2 regions of the Exiguobacterium sp. s64 genome follow, and region 1 is predicted to be linked to the other one. Evidence: predicted binding sites of a transcription regulator. Region 1 holds the regulator's gene; the other holds the start of a gene.

Region 1 (4,540 bases):
AGCGGCACATAGTTCGATGCCCATAAGTCTAACCGGCGCTCAAAATCGTTCCACTTAAAAATCATGTCATACGACTCATTCGTCTGTAACGTCAGTTTCCCTTGCTCCCAAACGAACAGGTCGTCTTGATAGGCTAAACGTGCCGTCAGCTCAGTCGCTGGAATCGGTAAGGCCGTACCATCAACGAGCGTGGCCGTTCCGTTGACGTCATATGGACGACCTACCTCATAGCGATTCGTCGTTTTCGGCACATTGACATTCAGTTGCCATGGCGCTTTCCATAAAGACTCCGGCGTGTACACTTCCGTCTTCTTCATACCAAAAACGTACCACGGACCGTGTTGTCGAATGTCAGCGTCATCAATCGGTGCCTCTTTCCACTCATTCGTGCTGACGTTATAACTGACATAGAATGTCGTATACATTTCTCGCGTCATGAAGTAGTAGGTGCCGTCTTTCCACGTAAGATTACTTACGTTTGCTGCATCTTTCTCAATCCATCGTTTCGTCGCCAAATCGAAAATAAACATGTGCTCCGAGTCATCACTTTTGATCACGAACCATTGATTCGCTTCTTTCATGTGACGGGCCCACCTCACCTGTCCTGAATAGGAACTGATTGTCTCAAGCACCTCTCCTGTAACCGTCCGCTTCGTCACTTGACCGTCGGCGAATGCGAGGACGTTCCCGTCATCGAGCAGACTGTATACCTGATCGCTGCCTTTCGTTAGCGATCCGAGAATATCACCTGACATCGATGTGATAATATACTTTTCGTCATCAGCCCATAACATCATTCCTGTTGTTACATTCGTTGAGACGAGTCGATTCTCACTTCCTGCTTCGATTGGGAATGTCGTCGCTTCATTCGTACGTATATCCCACATCACCCACTCCGGCCATCCTTTTAACATAAATCGGCCGTCTCCGATAGCATACATATTATAAGCAGCAGACACGCGAATCGGTAACGTATATTCCTCACCGGTCTCAATGTGAACAAGCGTCTCCGGATTTCCCGAACGCCACACATACCCACTATCTCCTACGACTTCTCCTGCCGGAATGATTTCCGGTTTGGCATAGTCTTCTGCTCGAACTTCGACTCCCGGTGCCACCATCATGACGAGCACCACGAGCATGCTCCATAACCACTTGTTCATTAGTCTCCTCATTTCTGTTTATGAATGCATAACTTTCAAAAATAATCCATTTTTTGATTTAACCCTCCTAATTTTAAGTTGTTTTTTCAAAATTGAATAGCCCTAAAATCAAAAAAACACCACGTCGTATGACATGGTGTTCACTTCTCATTCATTTGTTTCATCAAATCCATCTGTTCTTTCACCATCGCCTCTTTCTCACGTCGGAGCACGCCCCGGTACGTGATACGTGAAATCGATAAGCTGATCTCATACAAGAAGAAGAGCGGCAGTGACACCATAAGGTGCGACGTCAAATCCGGCGGCGTGATAAAGGCCGCGACGACGAACAAGGCGAAGTAGGCGTACTTCCGAATCGATGACAGGAAGTACGGCGTCACGACACCGATGCGCGTCAAGAACATCGTCACGACCGGCAACTGGAATAACAGTCCGAATGGGATGGTCAGTTGCAGCAAGAACGTGAAGTAGTTCGACGCCCCGATGATTTGCGTCAGACCAAGGTCTTGCCCGAGGTCCGTCGAGATATCGAGGACGAGCGGGAACAACCAATAGTAGGCGAACGCGAGACCGATCAAGAACAAGATGAAGATGATCGGAATATAGGCGAGCGTCGCTTTCCGCTCGTTCGGATGCAGACCAGGTGCGACAAACGCCCACAGTTGATACAGTAGAAACGGACCAGCCGCGACGAGCCCGATGACGAGCGCCAAGTTCAAGTAAATCATAAGCGGGTCCGCGACCCCAAAGGCGTTCAATTCAAGGCCTCGTTCGACGAGGTCGGCCTGGAGATAGGCGAGCACATATTTGACACTCGGCAAAGCAATCAAAAAGAAGGCAAAGACGACAAATGCCGACAGCATCAGTCGTCTCCGCAGCTCTGTCAAGTGGTCGGACAGTGCCCGTTCTTGATCAGGTTGATGATTCATGATTACTGCTCTTTCTTCTCAATTTCTTTCTTGTCTTTCTCGTCATGCTCGTTCATCATGCCACTCGTGGCATTTTTGAACTCACGGAGCGTTTGTCCGGCGGCGCGTCCGAATTCAGGCAATTTCTTCGGCCCGAAGATGATAAGCGCGACGATGGCGATAATGAAGATACTCGCTCCCCCAGGAATACCGACGACGAGCAACGATGATAGTAATTCCATTATTGATGGACCCCCTCAGCAGATGGATAGTGTTGCATAAAGTAAATGAGCGACTGGAGTTCGATCGACAAGTCGATGTGATGGACGCGGACCGTGTCCGGCACCGTGAGACGGGCCGGCGTGAAGTTCAAGATGCCTTTGATACCGAAGCGGACCAAGTCGTCCGCGACCGGTTGCGCATAGGCAGACGGCACCGTGAGAATGGCGACGTCAATCTTGTTCTGTTTCATGATCTGTTCCATCTCATCGACGTGATGAATCGGGACACCGGACATCGTCGTGCCGACTTTTGTCTCGTCTGCGTCGAACCCGACGACGATATGTGTGTTATTGTTTTTAAGGAAGTTATAGTTGACGAAAGCTGTCCCGAGATGACCAACCCCGACCAAGGCGACGTTCGTAATCTCGTCCTGATTCAGTGTCTTACGGAAAAAGTCTAACAGATACTGTACGTTATAGCCATATCCCTTTTTACCGAGCGCACCGAAGTACGAGAAATCGCGACGGATCGTGGCCGAATCGACCTTGACCGCCTCGCTCAGTTCAGCAGAAGAGACACGCTGTTTTCCTGATGAATGTAGGCTTTGGATAAACCGATAGTATAGTGGCAACCGTTTGGCTGTCGCTTGCGGAATCTTTGGTTCGTTTTGACTCAACGGAAAGAGCCTCCTTTTTACGACGCGTTTCAAACGAATCTAATTTCATACACCTTGATTGTAAACGAATTCACATGACCACTCAATGAATATACCTGAAATGGGGAAGAAATAAAGTATACTAAATAGAGAGAAAGGGGTTTTTTCACTTGATCCTACTGCAAGTCAATAACTTATCGAAATCATTCGGCGTCGAGCCGATTTTAGAGAACGTCAAACTCGAAATTCAAGAAGGCGAACGCGTCGCCCTCGTCGGCCGGAACGGCGCCGGCAAGTCGACATTGCTCAAAGTCATCGCCGGGGAATACAACTATGACTCAGGCGATATCATGAAACCGAAAGACGTGACGATCGGCTATCTCGCCCAAGATTCAGGGTTAGAGTCGAACGAGACGATGTGGAACGAGATGCTCACCGTCTTCACCGATTTGATCGAACAGGAGAAGACGCTCCGCCGTATGGAACAAGACATGGGTTCTGAACGCATCTTGAACGACCCGGCCGCCTATGAGCGCCTGCTGTCGTCTTACGATGAAGAACAACATACGTTCAAAGACCGCGGCGGCTATCAATACGAGGCGACGATCCGCTCTGTGCTTCACGGGATGCGCTTCTATCCGGACGACTTCGAGCGCCGTATCGATACGCTCTCCGGTGGACAACGAACACGTCTCGCCCTCGCGAAGATGCTCCTGCAAAGTCCAGACCTGCTCATCTTGGATGAGCCGACGAACCACTTGGACATCGAGACGCTCGGCTGGCTCGAGAAGTATTTGAGTGGCTATAAAGGCGCCGTCCTCATCGTCTCCCACGACCGCTACTTCCTCGACCGTGTCGTCTCGGTCGTTTATGAGTTGTCACGCCATCGGAGCCGTCGCTTCGTCGGCAACTATACGAAGTATCTCGAACAAAAGGCCGCCATCTACGAGCAAGAGAAGAAGCAGTTCGAGTCGCAACAAGAAGAGATCGCCAAGATGCAGGACTTCATCCAGCGTAACATCGCCCGGGCGACGACGACGAAGCGGGCCCAGAGCGTCCGCAAACGTCTCGAGAAAGTCGACCGGATGGAAGCGCCGGACGGTGATGAGCGCAGTGCCGTCCTCTCGTTCTCAATCAAACGTCAAAGCGGGAACGACGTATTGAGTGCGAGCGATCTTGCCATCGGCTATGAAGAACCGATCGCCCAACAGCTCCGCTTCCAATTGCAGCGCGGCGAATCGGTCGCCCTCGTCGGCCCGAACGGAGTCGGCAAATCAACGCTCCTGAAAGTGTTGACGAAACAACAGCCGCCCCTTACCGGTGACATCCGCTACGGCACCGGCGTCGAGATCGGCTACTACGACCAGGAGCAACAGAACTTGTCGGATGCCAACCGCGTCATTGACGAGATTTGGAACGACTGGCCGCTCATGCGTGAACAAGAAGTCCGCAGCCTGCTTGGTCAGTTCTTGTTCAGCGGTGACGACGTGATGAAGCGCGTCCATGAACTGTCGGGTGGAGAGCGGGCCCGCTTGACGCTCGCGAAACTGAAGCTCGAGCAACCAAACTTGCTCATCTTGGATGAGCCGACG
Region 2 (4,540 bases), on a different contig from region 1:
GTTCAATAGAAGACGCGTCTCGACGTTATCGGTTGCGTCCAAGATGAGATCAACGGACGGCAAAGGCCGAAGCCAATCCCACGAGACATCGGCGATTTGAGCGTCCAACTCAACGTCTGAGTTGATGGCCCGCAGGCGTTCGAGCGCTGCGACCGCTTTCGGCGTCTCGGAATGTGCGTCCTGTTCCGTATAGAGCGTCTGTCGTTGTAAGTTCGTCACCTCGACATAGTCGCGGTCGACGAGGATGAGCGAGACGCCGGCCCGAACAAGTTGATCGCTAACGGCCGCCCCGAGCGCGCCGAGACCGACGACGAGCACGCATTTTTCCATCAGACGTTCTTGGCCCTCCACCCCGATGCCGTGGAACCGGGCCTGCCGCGCGTAACGTTCTGGGACAGGTGTCATCGGATGTAGTCCCCTGACTTCCCGCCTTGTTTCTCGAGCAAGTACGTCGGTCCGATGACGATGCCTTTATCGACTGCTTTCGTCATATCGTACACGGTCAAGGCGGCGACCATTGCTGCTGTCAACGCCTCCATTTCGACACCGGTATCGCCTTTCGTCTTCACAAACGACTCGATGATGAGCTGTGTCCCGTCCCATTCGAACGTCAAATCGACTTTTTTCAAGGCGACCGTCACCCCTACGATGACTCCACTCACCCGTTTCATGACTAATCACTCCTTTGCCTCCCCTTTATCGTAGCGCTTGATTTGCCTCCCATCTGTATCAAACGTCACAAAAAGACACCCCCACGTAAGTAGAGGTGTGCCACTGCTTAAGCGAACGTGCGCGCCCGCGGGAATAAAATGTTGTTTTCGAGATGAATGTGTTCAAATGTATCCGATTCGAGCGCTTCTAACCGTTGATAGACAAGACGATACGTCCCACACGCTCCTTCAGGCGGCGTATAGTCGTTCGTGATTTGACGCAACTCTTTTAAAATGTCACCGGCTGCCGCGTGTTCTGACTCGAGCGAGGCCAAGATGTCATCAAGCTCCCGTCTCGTTTCAGCTGTCGGTGCCGTCTCGTGACGAAGCAACGTCGGGAAGTCTTCTGTCTCTTCTTTGACGATATGTTGTTCAAGTTCCATTTTCAATTGATTGAACAGTTGATGAATGCGTCCGAGGTGCGGATGGTTTTGTCCGTGAACCCGGAACACTTTTGTCACATATGGTGTGAGCTGTGGCAATTCGTCCGTCAAAAACTGGTGATGCTTATAAATGATGTGCTCAATCAATTCCGATGAAGAAGCAGCATCCCAATCGATGCTCTTCTCGTTCATCTCTTGCTTGCGTTGATAGAGCGCATTGACTTCTTCTAAAATGTCTTCCGTCGACCGTTTCGATTTGTCAGTCGCTTCAGCGAGTGGCCGGTTGCCGCCACAACAAAAATCGATTCGGTTCCGTTTGAAAATGTCTGCCGCTTGCGGGCATTGTTTGACGATTTCAGATACGTGCGTATCGCCCGTGAATGTCTGTGTCATCTGTCATAACCTCCATATTCATTTTGACATGTTCAGCGTAGCAAGAGTTTGACGACAAAAATGTGAAATACGTCACATTTAAGTGAACAGGATGCACGCGTTCTGAATTTGGACACAAAAAAAGCCCCTCTTGTGGAGGGGCGACGCTTAATAGGACGGCGCTTCAAATTGTTCTGCCTCGGTCGATCCGGTGAGCGCCGTCGTTGACGACTGGCCTCCCGAGATGACGAGAGACACCTCATCGAAATACCCGGTCCCGACCTCACGTTGGTGACGTGTCGCCGTATAACCGTGCTGTTCTGCACTGAATTCGGCCTGTTGCAGTTCCGAGTAGGCGGCCATCCCGCGGTCTTTATACCCGCGTGCGAGTTCGAACATTCCGAAGTTGAGCGAGTGGAAGCCAGCGAGTGTCACGAATTGGAACTTGTATCCCATCGCACCAATCTCTTGTTGGAACGTTGCGATCTCGTCATCCGACAACTTCTTCTTCCAATTGAATGACGGCGAACAGTTGTAAGCGAGAAGTTTGCCCGGATACTTCGCATGAATCGCATCCGCGAATTGACGCGCTTCGTCCAAATCAGGCTCGGACGTCTCGCACCAAACGAGGTCGGCGTACGGTGCATAGGCGAGACCGCGTGCGATCGCCTGTTCGATTCCTGCCTCGGTCCGATAAAACCCTTCTGGCGTCCGGTCGCCGACGATGAACGGATGATCGATCGGGTCGATGTCGCTCGTAATCAAGTTCGCGGCGTGGGCGTCGGTCCGGGCGACGATAATCGTCGAAACACCCATGACGTCTGCCGCGAGACGTGCGGCAATCAAGTTTTTCACGGCCGTCTGTGTCGGTAGCAACACTTTGCCGCCGAGGTGACCGCACTTCTTCTCTGAAGAGAGTTGATCCTCCAAGTGGACGCCGGCTGCACCCGCCTCAATCATCGCCTTTGTCAACTCGAACACGTTGAGCACACCGCCGAAACCGGCTTCCATGTCAGCGACGATCGGGGCGAACCAATGCGTATCGCCTTTCCCTTCCGCCGTTTGAATTTGATCGGCCCGTTGAAGCGCCTGGTTAATCCGTTTGACGACGCTCGGCACCGAGTTAGCCGGGTACAGGCTTTGGTCAGGGTACATGTGACCCGACAAGTTCGCATCGGCGGCGACTTGCCATCCGCTCAAATAGATGGCTTCGAGGCCCGCCTTCACTTGTTGGATGGCCTGGTTCCCCGTCAACGCCCCGAGCGCGTGGACGTAGTCCCGCTCGTGGAGTAACTCCCATAACCGTTCCGCTCCTTTTGTCGCGAGCGTATGCTCGATTAGTACCGATCCCCGAAGTCTCATCACGTCTTCGACCCCATATGGACGTTCGACCCCGTTAAACCGTTCCGACTGTAACATATTCTCTAGCTGCATTTGTTGTTCGTTCATATCCATTCCTCCTGTATTATATTAACTCATATATTTACTATTTGTTATATAACAGATAATGCGGGTTTAATCCAAGTATGCACAGCATTCGAGCGCCGCTTTGAATGACGAGTGCTCCATGCCGCAGCAACGACAGACGTTTTTTTCGTCACGATCTTCTGGTTTCCGGAATATGACGACTTCTTCGACCGGCTCTCTCATGATTTGGAGCGATCCGTCGGCCCGGTCGAGCACGAGGCGCATCAAATCGTTCCCATAGACGAACGCCGTGTTAGCGAGCGCCGCTGTCGATTCCCCCGAGACGATCCGACGGACGACCCAACGTTCAATCAACTGTTCGCTTTCGATTTTTTTCGTTGTCATGATGATGCTCCTCCTTTTAAGTTTGGTTCTAATGTCACTTGTTGTAAAAACTGTCGGCGGCGCCGGTGCAAAATGGGTTCCGTATATCCGTTCGGCGACTCGTCGCCTTCGAACACTAACTCTTTCGCCGCTTGATAGGCGATAGAGTGGTCTACATCTGGCGTCATCGGACGATAGTGCGGATCTTCCGCGTTTTGCGCGTCGACGACCTCGGCCATCCGGTAAAGCGTCGCTTCGACTTGTTCACGGCTACAGACTCCATGGTATAGCCAGTTGGCGACATGTTGACTCGAAATACGAAGCGTTGCTCGGTCTTCCATCAACCCGACGTGATGAATATCTGGCACTTTGGAGCAACCGACACCTTGCTCGACCCAACGGACGACATATCCGAGCAACCCTTGCAGGTTGTTCTCGAGCTCCTCGTTCACTTCCTCATCTGTATAGAGACGCGTGGCGAGTGGTACCTCGAGCAGACGCCCTCGCTCAGTTGCTGGATCAAACGAACGATTCACCAACTCACGCTGAACGTCAAACGCATCGACTTGATGGTAATGCAGCGCATGAAGCGTGGCCGCCGTCGGGGACGGCACCCAAGCCGTCGTCGCCCCGGACCGGACGTGATTGCTTTTTTCACGCATCATGTCGCGCATCCGATCGGGCATCGCCCACATCCCTTTCCCGATTTGCCCGCGTTGATGGAATCCTGCGTCAAGCCCGATCTGGACATTCAGACGTTCATAAGCATCGAGCCACTCCGATGTCTTCATCTCGCCTTTCTTGCGCATCGGTCCGAGCGTGAGCGAGGAGTGAATCTCATCACCCGTCCGGTCGAGGAATCCGGTATTGATGAAGACGATGCGTTCCTTCACTTGCTCGATACAGTTCTTCAAATTAAGCGACGTGCGTCGCTCCTCGTCCATCACGCCGACTTTGAGCGTGTGACGCGGTAACTCGAGTACATCTTCAATCGCATCGAACAAGTCGTTCGTGAACGCGACTTCCTTAGATCCATGCATCTTCGGTTTGACGATATAGATGGAGCGTTCGCGGGAATTTCGTCTGGCATCAAGATGGCGGCTCGCGATGAGCGCAGTGAAAATCCCGTCCAAGATCCCTTCCGGTACTTCACGCCCTTCCGCGTCGAGCATCAAGTCTGTCGTCATCAAGTGCCCGACGTTTCGAATAAAGAGGAGCGATCGGCCCGGAAGCGTGACTTCACGCCCGTCTTTCCCGACATACTTCCGGTCAGGGTTCAACTTC

What was found. The regulator Rex, encoded in region 1, represses fermentation and respiration genes when NADH is low (regulators of the CRP and FNR family bind a similar motif). The targets are predictions, from matches to a motif close to TTGTGAAATATTTCACAA.
Region 2: the regulator Rex is predicted to act here: its motif matches at 1,547-1,564, upstream of ric (iron-sulfur cluster repair di-iron protein).

The regions. Positions count from the first base shown of each region.
Region 1 covers NZ_JACSLH010000013.1:38,795-43,334, forward strand. The annotation lists gene KNP64_RS13815 (hypothetical protein) at 1-1,163, opposite strand, end outside; gene tatC (twin-arginine translocase subunit TatC) at 1,304-2,092, opposite strand; gene KNP64_RS13825 (twin-arginine translocase TatA/TatE family subunit) at 2,095-2,313, opposite strand; gene KNP64_RS13830 (redox-sensing transcriptional repressor Rex) at 2,313-2,969, opposite strand; gene abc-f (ribosomal protection-like ABC-F family protein) at 3,119-4,540, shown strand, end outside.
Region 2 covers NZ_JACSLH010000005.1:136,250-140,789, forward strand. The annotation lists gene KNP64_RS09450 (ThiF family adenylyltransferase) at 1-405, opposite strand, end outside; partial or broken gene KNP64_RS09455 (cyclic pyranopterin monophosphate synthase MoaC) at 402-677, opposite strand; gene ric (iron-sulfur cluster repair di-iron protein) at 779-1,486, opposite strand; gene aceA (isocitrate lyase) at 1,634-2,914, opposite strand; gene KNP64_RS09470 (hypothetical protein) at 2,981-3,277, opposite strand; gene KNP64_RS09475 (malate synthase G) at 3,274-4,540, opposite strand, start outside.